Regions from separate parts of the Aquamicrobium terrae genome, predicted to be linked through region 2. Evidence: predicted binding sites of a transcription regulator. Region 2 holds the regulator's gene; the other holds the start of a gene.

Region 1 (7,668 bases), on a different contig from region 2:
GAACCCGATGGAAGGAGAAAACGATGAGTGTCCAGGTCATCTGATCTCCCCGGGGGGCCAAAACAACGGCAATCAGGTGCCGAGCGTCTTCCGCGACGATGGACGCGATTCGTTCCTGCACAGGTCGAACTTCGCTTTCCGATGCTGGAAGCGGCCATCGGGTTGGCCGCCCTCATCGTACGAAAACCTCTCCCGCCCTGTTGCGGGAGAGGGACGGCTTCATGCCTTGCGGTCTCCCGAAGCTCCTGCCGCGGATACCTGCTGGGCAGCGAGAAACATCAGCGCCGACGCGACGGTGCGTCGATCCCAGCCAGCGGATTCGGCCATGTCCAGCAGACCCGCCAGCAACGGCTTCAAGACGCTGCGGCATTCCGTTTCATAACCAACGAACTCGTTCGCCGAATGTATGGGCGGCGAAACGAATCCGATGCCGGTCATCTCGTTCATGGCTGTCTCCATGCTCTCTGCGCAAGGCACCCGCTCCCGATATCGGAAGCGGGCGCTTCGCCAGCACGCTAGAAGTCCATGCCACCGGCAGGCATGGCGGGCGCGGATGCTTCCTTCTTCGGCTTCTCGGCCACCATCGCCTCGGTGGTGACGAGCAGACCGGCGACCGAGGCCGCGTCCTGAAGCGCGGTGCGTACCACCTTGGCCGGGTCGATCACGCCTTGCTTGTAGAGGTCACCATATTCGCTGGTCTGAGCATTCCAACCCCAGGCGAATTCAGACTTTTCGCGCAGTTTGCCCACGATGATGGAACCTTCCGCACCGGCATTCTCGGCTATCTGGCGAACGGGAGCCTCGATGGCCCGGCGCACGATCTCGACACCGTGCTTCTGGTCCTCATTGTCGACGGTAACGCCGTCCAGGGCCCTGGCTGCTCGCAACAGGGCCACGCCGCCGCCGGGCAGGATGCCCTCTTCCACCGCCGCGCGGGTCGCATGCAGGGCGTCGTCAACGCGGTCCTTCTTCTCCTTGACCTCGACCTCGGTCGAGCCGCCGACGCGGATTACTGCGACCCCGCCACTCAGCTTGGCAAGACGCTCCTGCAGCTTCTCGCGATCGTAGTCGGAGGTGGTTTCCTTGATCTGGGCCTTGATCTGTTTCACGCGCCCTTCGATTTCTTCCTTCTTGCCCGAACCGTCGACGATGGTAGTGTTTTCCTTCTCGATCACCACCTTCTTGGCGCGACCAAGCATCTGCAAGGTCACATTTTCCAGCTTGATGCCGAGATCCTCGCTGATCGCGGTGCCACCGGTGAGGATGGCGATGTCCTCCAGCATGGCCTTGCGGCGATCGCCGAAGCCGGGAGCCTTGACGGCAGCGATCTTCAGGCCGCCGCGCAACTTGTTGACGACCAGCGTGGCAAGGGCCTCGCCTTCCACATCCTCGGCGATGATGAGCAGCGGCTTGGACGACTGCACGACAGCCTCGAGCACCGGCAGCAGGGCTTGCAGGTTGGAAAGCTTCTTCTCATGGATCAGCACGTAGGGCTCTTCCAATTCTACCCGCATCTTCTCCTGATTGGTGATGAAGTAGGGCGATAGGTAGCCGCGATCGAACTGCATGCCTTCGACGACTTCCAGCTCGGTGTCGGCGGTCTTGGCTTCCTCGACGGTGATGACGCCCTCGTTGCCGACCTTTTCCATCGCCTGCGCCAAAAAGCTGCCGATTTCGCTATCGCCATTGGCCGAGATGGTGCCGACCTGGGCGATCTCGTCGTTCTTCGTCACCTTGCGGGCATTGGCCTTGAGTTCAGCGACGACAGCATCGACAGCCTTGTCGATACCGCGCTTCAGATCCATCGGGTTCATGCCGGCGGCAACGGCCTTTGCGCCTTCCTGAACGATGGCCTGGGCGAGAACCGTGGCGGTGGTGGTACCGTCACCGGCCAGATCATTGGTCTTCGACGCCACCTCGCGCACCATCTGCGCGCCCATGTTCTCGAACTTGTCCTCAAGCTCGATTTCCTTGGCGACGGAGACGCCGTCCTTGGTGATGCGCGGCGCACCGAAGGACTTGTCGATGACAACGTTGCGGCCCTTGGGACCAAGCGTCACCTTGACGGCATTGGCGAGGATATCGACGCCGCGCAGCATCTTCTCGCGGGCTTGTGCATTGAATTTAACTTCCTTGGCAGCCATTGGATCACTCCTTCGATAGGCAGCTTACTTTGACTGGAATGGATTTCCGGGGAAGAAGCCGTTAGGCGGCCTTCTTCACGGCTGTGGCCTGCTCGATCACGCCCATCACGTCGCTTTCCTTCATGATCAGGAGGTCTTCGCCGTTGAGCCTGATCTCGGTGCCCGACCATTTGCCGAACAGGATGCGGTCACCAACCTTGACATCGAGCTCGACCAGCTTGCCGCTCTCGTCGCGCGCGCCCGGGCCGACAGCGATCACTTCGCCCTCCTGTGGCTTCTCCTTGGCGGTGTCGGGGATGATGATGCCGCCGGCAGTCCTTTCATCGGCCTCGATGCGGCGGACCAGGACACGGTCATGCAATGGACGGAACGTCATATCGTTCTCCTTCTGGACAAACAGATTTTTGAGGTTCCTCCACACCGGACCGGCAATCGGACCGATGCGGGGCTCGCGCGACCCTTTCGGCATCGCGCGCCATCACGAGCTAGTTTTGCGATTTTCGGGTTTCAAGAGGTTCCGCAAAAATTTTGGCACTCGTGCCAATCGAATGCTAGCGCGATGAAAACATACGGTTAAATTGGATTGCAGTCGCGTATTTCCGCTTGAATTTTTGAAGCGGTCGAACAAAATTATTCAAGCCCTCGCCACAGCGAGGCCTGGGAAACAGAAACCTCAATAAAGGAGCTTTTTGGAAAGACGGAGGACCAAGATGGACCGACAGAATCCTACGCCGATCATCCCTTCTCTTGTTCCCGAAACATCCGATCTCACACTTGACCGACTGTTATCGCCGGCAAGGCATTTCGAACATCCCGACGACGTCGTGAAAGACGACACCCTCGATATCCAGGAAAAGCGCGCGATCCTGTCGTCCTGGGCATCGGATGCCTGCGCCGTGGAATCCGTTCCCGCGCTACGAAAGCCGCCGGGCGCCGACCGGCCGGTCTCTTTCGATCAGATCATGGACGCGTTATGCCGGCTCGATATGGCGGCTGCGCCATCGCGTTCGACAAGTGATCGAAGGCACAATTTTGATCGCCTGGATGCTTGAAGGCGTAAGGCACAGGGGACGCACATGGTCACTGCGGTCAGCAGGGAATTCCGCCTGCAGATGGAAAGCTGTGGCCTGCCCACGGCCGAAATTCACTATCATCTCCCCGATTATCCAAATCTACTGCAGCTCTACATCTGGCAGGAATACGATCAGGCGACTACTTTCCGGAGCTGAAGGGCACGCGTTCTTGACAGTGGCCATCCTTCGCCAATCAGCGCCTCATCGCCATTGAGCCGGGCTCAGGGCTGATGGCAATGGACAAGTTCCGGGGCACGGGCACGACCGTCGTCACCAGATTCTGAGGTGGCCGGGGCTGATTGCCGGAAGAATCCGGCAATCAGTGGTGTATCTGCTCCTCGATCTGGGCCTTCTGCCGTCCAAAGGACGGAAGAAGCGGCAGGAAGAAAACGATAATCGCGATGCCGAGGCAGATCATGGATATGGGGTGCATGTAGAAGATGCTGATCTCATCGCCCGACATCACCATCGCCCGGCGGAAATTGGACTCCATCAGATAGCCCAGCACCAGCGCCAGTATGATCGGTGCCGGCTCGATCCGCACTTTCTGCAGGACATAGCCGACCACGCCGAAACCGACCGCGACCCAGATCGAGAAGATGTCCTTGGACTCCGAATATGTGCCAAGCAGGCAGGTGGCGGCCACGATCGCGGTGATCACCCCGCGTGAAATCTGCGTTAGTTGCACCCAGAGCCGCGTGCCGTAAAGTCCGAGCATCACCATGAAAGGCATGCCGACCAGCAGTGCGATGTACATCGAGTAAGGCACTTCGGGATTGCGCTCGAAGATCAGCGGGCCCGGCTGGACGCCGTGGATCGCCAGCGCCCCGATCAGCACCGCCGTGCTTGCCTTGCCGGGAATACCGAGCGCAAGCATGGGAGCCAACGCGCCCGGCATGCAGGAATTGTTGGCCGTCTCCGCCGCCACCACGCCTTCCGGGTTGCCCTTTCCAAAGGTCTCAGGCGACTTCGACAGGCGTTTCTGGATCGAATAGGCGGTGATGGAGGCGATTGAAGCCCCAGCGCCCGGAATGACGCCGACAACATAACCCACCAGCGTGCTTCGGATCATGTTCCAGGTATGCGGTCTGATCAGGCTGAACTGGCCTGAAACGCTCGGGATATTGCGCAGCGGTATCACCGGCTCGTCCGCCGTTTCGAGCATGCGCAGCACTTCCGACAGGGCGAACAGGCCGATGAGCGCCGAAACGAAGGGAACGCCGGAAAGAAAGCCTTCCACCACGGCGAAGCGCGGGATGCCATCGACGGGATCGGTGCCGATCGTCGTCAGCAGGAGCCCGAAGAGCAGCGCGATGATGCCGCGCGTCACCGAGTCCCCCGACAGGGTGGAGATCAGGCTGAGGCCGAGCACGGCGATCGCGAAATATTCGGCAGGCCCGAAAGCCAGCGCGAACTTGGTCATCCAGCTCACGGTGAAAATAAGCAGGATCGTGCTCAGCACCGAACCGCCGGCCGAACCCAGAATGGAGAGCGTCAGCGCCTGTCCGGCCTCCCCGCGCTGACGCATGGGATAGCCGTCCAGCGCCGTGATCGCCGCCGAGGGTTCGCCGGGCGTATTGACCAGAATGGCGGGAATGGCGCCGGAATATTCGGATGCCATATAGAGGGTGATAAGCATCACGACCGAGACGATCGGATCGAGGCCGAAACTGAAAGGGATGAGCAGCGCCATGCCGACGCCGGCCGACAGGCCGGGCAGGGCGCCGACGAGATAGCCGATGATGACGCCGGCAAAAAGGCCCGCGATCACCTGCCAGCTCGAGAAGGCGGCGAGACCCGCCATGAATCCGTCGATCATCTGTCTCCTCCGGACATTTGCTGACGAGATTGGTCCGGCCTTCCCGGCGCGGACCGCAAGCGATTGGAGTCGAAACGCAGCCGGCGCCTATGGCAGAGGCGTGCCGAGCAGCATCTCGAAAAGCAGCTTTGTAAAGAGCAGGAAGCCCCCGACATAGAGCACTATGGCAATCGGACTGCGGCAGTTCGCGACGTAGAGAAACGCCGAGAAGAATACGGCCATCGCGATGTAATAGCCGAGGGTGTCCATCATGAGCGGGAACATGATCAGGAGCGCGATGCCAAGCAGCACACGCATCGGCTGCCGCACGGTTATTCGCTCCTCGAGGCGGCCGGATATCATGCGCCGCACACCGGCGCCCGCGAAGATGAGGCTTGTCAGGCCAAGCAGAGCCGCCAGCCCTTTCGGGAAGTCGGCGGCGCCCACCGCCGTGCCGGAAAAGTCCGGCAGGACGGATGCCTGGAAGAAGAACCAGCTCGCCATGGCGGTGAGCGCCAGCCCGATAACGATGTCACCGATTTCGAGCGAAAAGAACAGCGTGCGTGCTTCCGGCATCGTGTCCTGGTCCCGCATTTCGTCTGGGTTCGATTGCATAACCGGTCTGCTCCGACGTCGTTCAGTGCATCGATAGTCGCGTCATCCACTCTTTCGTGATCATGTCTTGCTGATGTGCGAATTCGGTGAATTCGGCAGGCCCCTGGAACGCGGGCGTCAGCGAGGACTCCTTCATGTAGGTTTGCAGCTCCGGCGTTTCCAAAACGGCCTTGACCGCTTCTGCCAACTTGTTCTTGACGTCTTTGGGCATGCCCTTCGGCCCGATGATGCCGCGCATCTGCTGCCAGGAGGTATCCGCGTCATATCCCTGTTCCTTGAAGGTCTGCGCGTCCGGGAACTGCGGTACTCGTTCGTCCGCCATGACGGCGATGACGCGCAGATTGCCCGCCTCCACCTGGTTCTTGACCAGATCGACATAGGCGATCGCGACCTCCGCATGGCCGCCGACGGTCGCGGTCACGGCATCGCCGACGCTGTCATAGGGTATCCAGCGAACCTTGCTGCTTTCGAGATTGGCGGACTGCGCCATGATCTCCCAGGCGAAATGGCCGCCCGACCCGCGCACGAAGCCGGCCATGACGACGCTTCCCGGTTTGTCGTTCGCGGCCTCGACGAGGTCCTTCATGGAATTGAGCTTACTGTCCTTGTTCACGACGAGCAGGTACGGCTCATTCACCAGTCGCGCGATCCAGTCGAAGCTGTCCACATTGTACTGCTTCAGTGTCTGATTGAAGGCGCCGATATGCGTGCTGGTAACCGATCCGATCGTATATCCATCGGGCGCGGACTTGTTGATATCGGCCAATTGCGCTGCTCCGCGCCCGCCCGCCTTGTTTTCGACAGGGACGGGAGTGCCGAGCGACTTTTCCAGACCAAGCGCGATCTTGCGCGCCATGATGTCCGTCGCCCCGCCCGGCGAGACATGAAGAATATAGGATATCGGCCGTGTCGGGTAATCCTGGGCCGCTGCCGGCGCACTGATCAAGCCGATTGCCAAAGCCGCCAACGCCAGCTTTTTGAACATGTTTTCCTCCCGTTTTTGGAACATAAGTTCTCGCTTCGACCGTATACCCGCTCCTCACTTCGGGCCGGCCTCCTCCGCAGGCCCAGCGATCAAGTCGACTCTATAGCGTAGTTGCGATTGATACAACTAAAAACTGGAACACGGTGCCGAGCGCAGTGTGCGGCTAAAACTCTACACTCGCGGAAAGGCAGAGATTGCCGTCCCCATCCCGCGCCCACAATTGATAGCCATCGCCGGAAGGCACGCCTTCTAGGAATATGCGTTCACCTGCAAAGATCGGTTTCATGGCCCGGAATCCGAAAGTTCTGAGACGTCGCACTGAGGTGTTGCGGCGCAGCGCGTTGAAAAGCAGTGTCGCGGTCAGCTGCCCATGCACGACCACATCCGGATATCCCTCGACTTCGCGCGCGTAAGGCGCGTCATAGTGAATGCGATGGGCGTTGAAGGTTACGGCGGAATAGCGGAACAGAAGTGCGGTATCGGGCTCGACCGTCTCGCTCCACGCCGCATTTTCCGGGGCGCGCTTAGGCGGGGGCGGAACCTCGTCGGGCCTGGGGTCGTCACGATAGACGATCGTCTGAACTTCAGTCAGCACATGTTCGCCGCCGCTACGGTAGATGTTCTCGATCTTGAGGAACACCAGCAGGCCGGTCTTTCCGGCTTTCACTAGTATGTCCGCAATTCGCGCTGTTTTTTCAACCTCCTCGCCGATGCGCATCGGGCGACCGAAGCTGATGTCGCTCGCGGCCCACATGCGCCTCGGCAGGCTGACCGGGGGCAGGAAACCTCCGCGCTGCGGATGCCCATCCTCCCCCATGCGTGAGCGCGGCACGGCCGGCACGAAGTAGAGCCACTGGCCGAGCGCCGGCACCTCGTCTCCTTCGCCCGTGCCGACGTCTTCCTCCAGTGCGGCTTTCAATCCCCGCACTGGCCAGGCGTCCAGCCTTTCGCGCGCGACTTCCGTACGGTCGATCCATTCCCGGTAGGTGGTCTCATCGATCTCGGTCACGAACATCTCTTCTGATTGTCAAAATCCGTATGGTTATAACGGAG
Region 2 (7,668 bases):
GGCGTGTCGGCGGCGGCATAGTGCGCCGCCAGTTCCTGCAAGGAACCATGACGGGCCTCCTCGAAAGCCTTGGTCAATTCGCGGCATACGACCGCCGGGCGCGCACCGCCCAGCACTTCAGCCATCGCGGCAAGCGTCTCGGCCACGCGGCGCGGCGATTCGAAGAAGATCAGCGTGGCCGGCACCGCCTGCCACTGTTCCAGCCGGCTGCGCCGCTGGCCGGCCTTGACCGGCAGGAAGCCGGCGAACAGGAAGGCGTCCGAAGGCAGGCCGGAAACGGTGAGCGCGGCAAGCGCCGCCGAAGGCCCCGGCACGGGCACGACGCGCAGCCCGCGTTCAAGTGCCTCGCCGACCAGCCGGTAGCCGGGATCGGAAACCAGCGGCGTGCCGGCATCCGAGATCAGCGCGACGCTCCTGCCCTCCTCCAGCGCCGCGAGCAGCCGCGGCCCGGCATCAGTGGCGTTGTGCTCATGGTAGGCGGTGGTGCGGCGGCGGATACCGTAGCGCTCCAGCAGGACGCGCGACACGCGCGTGTCCTCGCAGGCCAGCACATCGGCGGCGGCCAGCGTTTCCAGCGCCCGTATGGTGATGTCGCCCAGATTGCCGATCGGCGTCGCCACCAGATAGAGCGCCGGCTCCAGCGGCCGCGCCGGAAATTCGGCCTGCCCGATCAGGAATGAGCGTCTGGAAGTTCCGGAATCCATGCCATGTCCTTTTTCAGAAGCACGGTTTGGCATGGCTTGCGTGCCTTGCAAAGCCCGTGCCACAAGCCGCCACAACCAAAGCCTGCGGAAAGACCTCCATGACAGCCTCCCTCCCCGTGATTTCCGATCTGCGCGATCGTCCGGAGTTTGCCGGCACGATTGCCGACCGTGTGTGGCAGGCATGGTGGCGTGAACAGGGCGTCGCCCTCGGTGAGATCGAGGCCATGGTGACGGAATGCATGGATGGACCGGACATCCCGCTTTCGCTGGTTGCCCATGAGGGCCCGGATTTTTACGGCTGTGCGCATCTGATCGCCAGCGATCTTGACGAGCGCCCGCAATACACGCCATGGGTCGCCGCCGTCTGGGTCGAGGAAAAGGCGCGCAAGAGCGGCCTTGGCACGAAGCTCGTGCTCGCCGCCGTCGAGCAGGGATTTTGGCGAGGGTCCGACACGGTCTATCTCTGCGCCGAGCCGCATCTCGCGCCTTTCTACGAAAAGATGGGATGGCGCTGCATCGAGGAAGGCGTCGAGGGGCTCACCGTCTTCTCGATCTCGCGCTGAGCGGCTTTTCGTCTAACGGTAAGCTACCAGCACCGCGCCAGCACCGATGAGAGTGACACCCAGCCAGTTCGCGGCCGACAGGCGCTCGCCCAGAAAGATCACGCCGAACACAGCCACCAGAACGACGCTCAGCTTGTCGATGGGCGCCACCTGCGCCACCTGCCCGAGCTTCAGGGCGCGGAAGTAGCACAGCCATGGACGCGCCGGTCGCCAGACCTGAAAGCACGAGAAATGTGTAGGTCTTGCCCGATATGGAGCCGAGCGGCTGCGCCTGCCCGGTCGCCATGACGATTGCGGCGATCACCAGCAGGATGACGGCGGTGCGGATCAGGGTGGCGAAGTCCGAATCGACATTTTACGCGCCCACCTTGGCGAAGATGGCCGTAAGCGCGGCAAAGGCAGCCGAAAGCAGCGCCCAGAACTGCCATGAGGAAAAGGAGAGATTCACGCCAAGCCCCGCCATGTTGTGGGCGGCCATACCGGCTCCGCCGCCAGCGAAAGAAAAGCCGTCAGCGAGCCAGTTCGGCCACCAGCGAGTTCAGCACGATCATGCCGGAGGGCGTGGCGCGCAGGCGCGAATTGCCGACCGGCGCGACCAGCCCTTCCTCCTGAAGAATTGACAATTGCCGCGCCGGCAGCGTGCGCCCTGACAAGGTTTCGAAACGGGAAAGGTCGATGCCCTCGACCAGACGCAGGCCCATCATCAGGAATTCGTCGGCTTCCTCATCGCGCGTCAGCCGCTCCCCGTCGACGATGCCGTGGCCCTGCCGTTCCACCAGTTCCGCCCATGTCTCCGGGTGCCGTTCGGCAATGGTGACGACGCGCGTGCCGTCTTCCACGAAACGGCCATGCGCGCCCGGGCCGATGCCGACATATTCGCCATAGCGCCAGTAGACCAGGTTGTGCCGGCTTTCCGCGCCGGGGCGGGCGTGGTTGGACACCTCATAGGCCGGCAGGCCGCGCGCGGCGGTCACTTCCTGCGTGAGCTGGTAAAGATCGGCGGCAAGGTCAGGCACCGGCATCTCGAACTTGCGGGCGGCATGGAGCTTGTGGAAGGCCGTGCCTTCCTCGATGGTCAACTGATAGAGGGACAGGTGGTCGGCGGCATGGCCGATCGCCTCGTTCAGTTCCGCCTCCCACGCTTCCGGTGTCTGGCTGGGGCGGGCATAGATCAGATCGAAGGACAGGCGCGGGAAGATTTCACGGGCCAGCCGGATGGCATGCAGCGCCTCCGAGACATCGTGCAGGCGGCCGAGAAAGCGCAAGTCGGCATCGTTGAGCGCCTGCACGCCTAAAGACACACGATTGACGCCGGCGGCGCGGTAGCCACGGAAGCGTTCGGCCTCCACCGAGGACGGATTGGCCTCCATCGTTATTTCGATGCCGGCCGGCACGCTCCAGTTGCGCGCCACCTCATCCAGGATCGCGCCGACCGTCGTGGGTTCCATCAGCGAAGGCGTGCCGCCGCCGATGAAGATCGACGTCACCTGGCGCGGCCCGGTGCGCGCCCGCATCGACGCCATTTCGGCGGCGAAGGCGCGCACGAAACGCTCTTGATCGACCTTCTGGTGGCGGACATGGCTGTTGAAGTCGCAATAGGGGCACTTGGCCGCGCAGAACGGCCAGTGGAGATAGACCCCGAAGCCGGGAGAGCGGTCGAGGGTCATATGTCCCCCGTCCCGCCGTCATCCCGGCCAGGCCCAAGCGGAAGCGAGTGTGCGAGCCGGGATCCATTCCGTAACGATCGAGATGGAGTTCCGGACGCCGAATCTACGGGAAATCGCCCGACAACCGGAATGGATCCCGGCTCGCGGTCGCTATCGCTCCCTTGGCCGGGATGACGGCAGGACGCCGTTTCAGCAGGCCCGGCACGGAAGGGGCTGGCGACAGCCATGACATGAGCCTTCGCAGGCACGGTCACTTTGCTCCCACCACTCCCAGCCGCGCCTCGGCGAATTTCTGGAAGGCGCGGGCGCGGTGCGAAAGTGCCTCGGTCGCGCCGGGCTTCCAGCCGTGCTTTTGCTCAGCCGTCATCTCACCAAAGGTCCTGTCATAGCCATCGGGCAGGAACACCGGGTCGTAGCCGAAGCCAAGCTCGCCGCGCGGCGGCCAGACGAGATGGCCTTCGACCTCGCCGCGATAATACTCCGCCTCTCCATCGGGAAAAGCCAGGCAGATCACGGCAACGAAGCGGCCGGTGCGCTGTTGCGGCTTCACGGCCCCCGCCTTCTGCATGGCCGTCTCTGCCTTTTCCATGGCCATGCCGAAATCGCGCGTGCCGTCCGGCTTCTCGGCCCAGTTGGCGGTATAGACGCCCGGATCGCCGTCCAGCGCATCGAGGCACAGGCCGGAATCGTCGGAAAGCGCCGGCAGGCCGGTGGCTTTGGCAGCCGCGAAGGCCTTGATATAGGCATTCTCCTCGAAGGTGGTGCCGGTCTCGTCCGGCTCCGGCAGGCCGAACTCGCGCGCCGACTTCGCCTCGAATCCGAACGGCCCCATCAGGTCCGCGAACTCGCGCAGCTTGCCTTCATTATGGCTGGCGACGACGATCTTCTTGTCCAAAGGATGCATTACAGGCCCCAGATGCGCGGTTCGGCGAATTCCAGCGAATTGCCGGAAGGATCGCGGATGTAGATCGAACGGCCGCCATTCGGCCACTCGAAATCGGCTTCGATTGCAACGCCCGCCGCTTCCAGCCGGCCCTTCCAGGCGACGATTTCCTCGGCGCTTGCCGAAAAGCACAGATGCCCCTCCCCGACCGTGCCGTGCGGCGGCACCGGCAGGCGCGCATCGGGGCGTGGCGGCTGCTTCGTCGCTTCGGCAACGAACAGCAACAGCACGCCCTGCCCGCAGCGGAAGAACAGGTGCCGCCCCTCGACCTTGACGATGCGCTCCAGCCCCAGCACGTCGCCGTAGAAGGTTTCGGCGGCGTCGAGATCGGTGACGTAGAGCGCGGATTCGAGGATGGCGGCTGGTTTCATGTCTCTTCCTGCGTCAAGCCACGGCCAGTTTCTGCAACTCCACCAGCCGGGCGATGCCCTGCCGCGCCAGCCCCATCAGCTCGTCGAACTGCGCCTCGGAAAACGGCTCGCCCTCGGCGGTGCCCTGGATCTCGACGATGCCGCCCTTGCCGGTCATGACGAAATTGGCGTCGGTGCCGGCCGAGGAGTCCTCCAGATAATCGAGGTCGATGACCGGCTCGCCGTCATGGATGCCGCAGGAAATGGCGGCGACGTGATCCTTCAGCACCCGCTGCACGCTCACCATCTGGCGGGCTTCCATCCAGCGCAGGCAATCATGCAGCGCGATCCATGCGCCGGTGATCGAGGCGGTGCGGGTGCCGCCGTCGGCCTGAAGCACGTCGCAATCCACCGTGATCTGCTGTTCGCCCAGCGCCTGCATATCGACCACGGCGCGCAGCGAGCGCCCGATCAGCCGCTGGATTTCCAGCGTACGGCCGCCCTGCTTGCCGCTGGACGCCTCGCGGCGCATGCGCTCGCCGGTCGAGCGCGGCAGCATGCCGTATTCCGCGGTCACCCACCCCTTGCCGGAATTGCGCATCCAGCCCGGCACCCGCTCTTCGAGGCTTGCCGTGCACAGCACATGCGTGTCGCCGAACTTGACCAAGCAGGAACCTTCGGCGTGCTTGGAAAAGCCGCGCTCGAAGGAGATGGCGCGCATTTCGTCGGGCTGGCGTTTGGAGGGGCGCATGTCTTGTCTCTCTGGTCTGTCCTGATTTTGCCCGGCTTGTAGCCCCCCACGGCGCGGTGTGCAAAGGAAAACGGGTTGCTTGCACTGGGGCGAGGCGCGTCTATATCCTTGGGCAGAGGTTCGCGATGACAAAGCACAGTTCCGCTCCCACACCGCCGGTTCCCGTTTCGCAATGGCAATCGCTGGATGCGCGTTCGCGCGACATCTTCCGGCGCATCGTCGATTCCTACCTGAGGGACGGCGAGCCGGTGGGCTCGCGCAGCCTGTCGCGCATCCTGCCCTCCTCGCTCTCGCCGGCGACGATCCGCAACGTGATGAGCGACCTGGAGCACCTCGGGCTGGTCTATGCGCCGCACGTCTCGGCCGGGCGCCTGCCGACGCAGGCGGGCCTGCGCTTCTTCGTCGATGCCTTCATGGAGATCGGCGACCTCGGCGACGAGGAGCGGCGCAGCATCGAGACGCAGATCAAGGCTTCCGGCAACGACACCTCGCTGGAACACATGCTGACCGAGGCCAGCCAGCTTCTGTCGGGCATGTCGCGCGGCGCCGGGCTGGTGCTGGCGGCCAAGAACGAGGCGTCGCTGAAACATATCGAATTCATCCAGCTCGAGCCGACCAAGGCGCTGGCCGTGCTGGTTTCGCAGAACGGCGACGTCGAGAACCGCATCATCGACCTGCCGGCCGGGGTCACCGTCTCGCAGCTCCACGAAGCCTCCAACTTCCTCAACGCCCACATACGCGGGCGGACGCTGGCCGAGGCACGGGCAGAAATCTCGCGCATCAAGGAGGAAACGCGCGCGGCACTGGATTCGCTGTCGCAGGAACTGGTGGAACAGGGGCTTGCCGTATGGGCCGGGGCCGAAAGCGGCCTGCCGGCGCGGCTGATCGTGCGCGGCCGGGCGAACCTGCTCGAGAACATCACCGCCCAGGCCGACATGGAGCTGTTGAAGAACCTGTTCGACGATCTGGAAACGCAGGACGGCCTGCTGCAACTGCTCGACCTTGCCGAGGAAGGCCCCGGCGTGCGCATCTTCATCGGCTCGGAGAACAAGCTGTTCTCGCTGTCGGGCTCGTCGCTGGTGGTGGCGCCTTACCGCGATGCGGAGGCGCGCGTGGTCGGCGCGCTCGGCGTCATCGGCCCGACCCGGCTCAACTATGCGCGCATCGTGCCGATGGTCGACTACACCGCCCAGCTCGTCTCGCGCATGCTGCGCTGAACCGGAGGCTGGCGAGGGGCGTCAAGCCGCGTCGCCCATATACCGGGCGCTCGGCAGTATGGTCAGAGGCTGCACGTCGCCGGCTCCGACCTTGGCGAACAGCAGGCGCCGCTCCCATTCCGTCGAGCGGAAGAAGGGAAAACGCGCATAGAAGCGCTCGCGGTTGGCCACGGCATTGGTGCGGAACAGCACGACCTTGTTGAACACGCCCGGATAGGCGCGCGGCTCGCTGATCTGCTCGGAATAGTAGATGCGGCGATAAAAGCCGGCATGGTCCTCGCGCACCGTCGAAAGCCCGTATGGCGCGTTGAAATAGATGCAGGCCATGCCCGCCAGCCGCAGCGTCACATAGAGCAGGTGCGGATAGACGCGGGTCCACTCGGGGTCCGAGGCGAAGCGGCTCATGCACACGAAGGTGTCGCCGGCTTCCAGCATCGGATAGACGATGTCGCCGAACGCCTGCACCGAGGGCGACATGGGCGTTTCCAGCGTGACGTGGTGGATGCGCATGGTGGATACCAGGGTCTGGTCCACATAGACGCCGAAGCGATAGACGTTCGGCACCTCGTCCAGCGCGTCGCTGATGACATGGTTCTCGGCATCCGGCACCATGTCGTTGAACCGGTAGGCCTTGTAGCGCAACCGGTAGATGTCCTCGAGGTCCTCGCCCTTGTCGCAGCGGCGGTACTCGGAACGGTCGAGCAGTTCGAACACCTTGCTCGCAAAGCTCGAGCCGGACAGGCCGGACCGTGCCGGTTCGGTTTCCGCATCCAGCTTCAATTGCCGAGTTGCCATCGGCTTACCCTCTATTCCGCCGCCGCTAATCAAGGGTAAGCGTTGGATCAGTTAAGTAAAGTTTTAATTAAAGAAATCCAGCTTCACTCAAAATTAACCTTAACAAATCGCTTTTTTCATCCGGAGGGTGCACGCCGGGGTGGAAAAGCGGAGACAGGGGAAAATCCGTGAAACGGCTTATGTGCGGGTTGCGCCCGAAGCGACCACTTCGTCATGGGCGAACGGCCAGCGCGCCGTCGACATGGTTTCGATGCCGGATGCGCTCAGCGCCGCGCCGAACAGGAAGCCCTGCACCAGGTCCGGCTCGACCTGCCGCGACAGCACGCGAAGCTGCTCGAACGTTTCCACGCCCTCGATGGTGATGGAAAGCCCCAGGGAGCGCGACAGCGCCACGATGCCCCTGAGCAGTTCCAGCGAGCGCGGGCTCTGGGTCACGTCCGACAGGAAGGAACGGTCGATCTTGACCTTGTCCAGCGGCAGCTTGTGCAGGTAGCTGAGGCTGGAATAGCCGGTGCCGAAGTCGTCCAGCGCGATGCGCACACCAAGCGCCTTGAGTTCCTTCAGCACCTGGCGCGTCTCGGACTTGTCGTCCAGAAGCGCCGTTTCCGTCACCTCGACCTCAAGCCGGTGCGGCGGCAAACCGGCCGCCTCCAGCGCATCGCGCACTTTCTGGATGAT

The links. Region 2 encodes HrcA, which represses chaperone genes, less so after heat shock. Its sites were predicted from a motif close to GTTAGCACTCNCNNNNNGNGAGTGCTAAC; they were not measured.
Region 1: ACVCNR_RS23975 (co-chaperone GroES) is a predicted target of HrcA. The motif match lies at 2,672-2,700, and genes of this name have one in related genera.

Annotation. Positions count from the first base shown of each region.
Region 1 is NZ_JBRKLZ010000003.1:181,711-189,378, reverse strand. Features, by position in the region: gene ACVCNR_RS23985 (hypothetical protein) at 220-447, opposite strand; gene groL (chaperonin GroEL) at 516-2,144, opposite strand; gene ACVCNR_RS23975 (co-chaperone GroES) at 2,206-2,520, opposite strand; gene ACVCNR_RS23970 (hypothetical protein) at 2,855-3,196, shown strand; gene ACVCNR_RS23965 (hypothetical protein) at 3,221-3,373, shown strand; gene ACVCNR_RS23960 (tripartite tricarboxylate transporter permease) at 3,537-5,036, opposite strand; gene ACVCNR_RS23955 (tripartite tricarboxylate transporter TctB family protein) at 5,124-5,591, opposite strand; gene ACVCNR_RS23950 (tripartite tricarboxylate transporter substrate binding protein) at 5,653-6,615, opposite strand; gene ACVCNR_RS23945 (HTD2 family dehydratase) at 6,779-7,624, opposite strand.
Region 2 is NZ_JBRKLZ010000001.1:2,759,344-2,767,011, reverse strand. Features, by position in the region: gene rsmI (16S rRNA (cytidine(1402)-2'-O)-methyltransferase) at 1-704, opposite strand, end outside; gene ACVCNR_RS13530 (GNAT family N-acetyltransferase) at 803-1,267, shown strand; partial or broken gene ACVCNR_RS13525 (EamA family transporter) at 1,280-1,730, opposite strand; gene hemW (radical SAM family heme chaperone HemW) at 1,777-2,934, opposite strand; gene rdgB (RdgB/HAM1 family non-canonical purine NTP pyrophosphatase) at 3,185-3,838, opposite strand; gene ACVCNR_RS13510 (VOC family protein) at 3,838-4,248, opposite strand; gene rph (ribonuclease PH) at 4,262-4,978, opposite strand; gene hrcA (heat-inducible transcriptional repressor HrcA) at 5,104-6,195, shown strand; gene ACVCNR_RS13495 (N-acyl amino acid synthase FeeM domain-containing protein) at 6,217-6,990, opposite strand; partial or broken gene ACVCNR_RS13490 (putative bifunctional diguanylate cyclase/phosphodiesterase) at 7,168-7,668, opposite strand, start outside.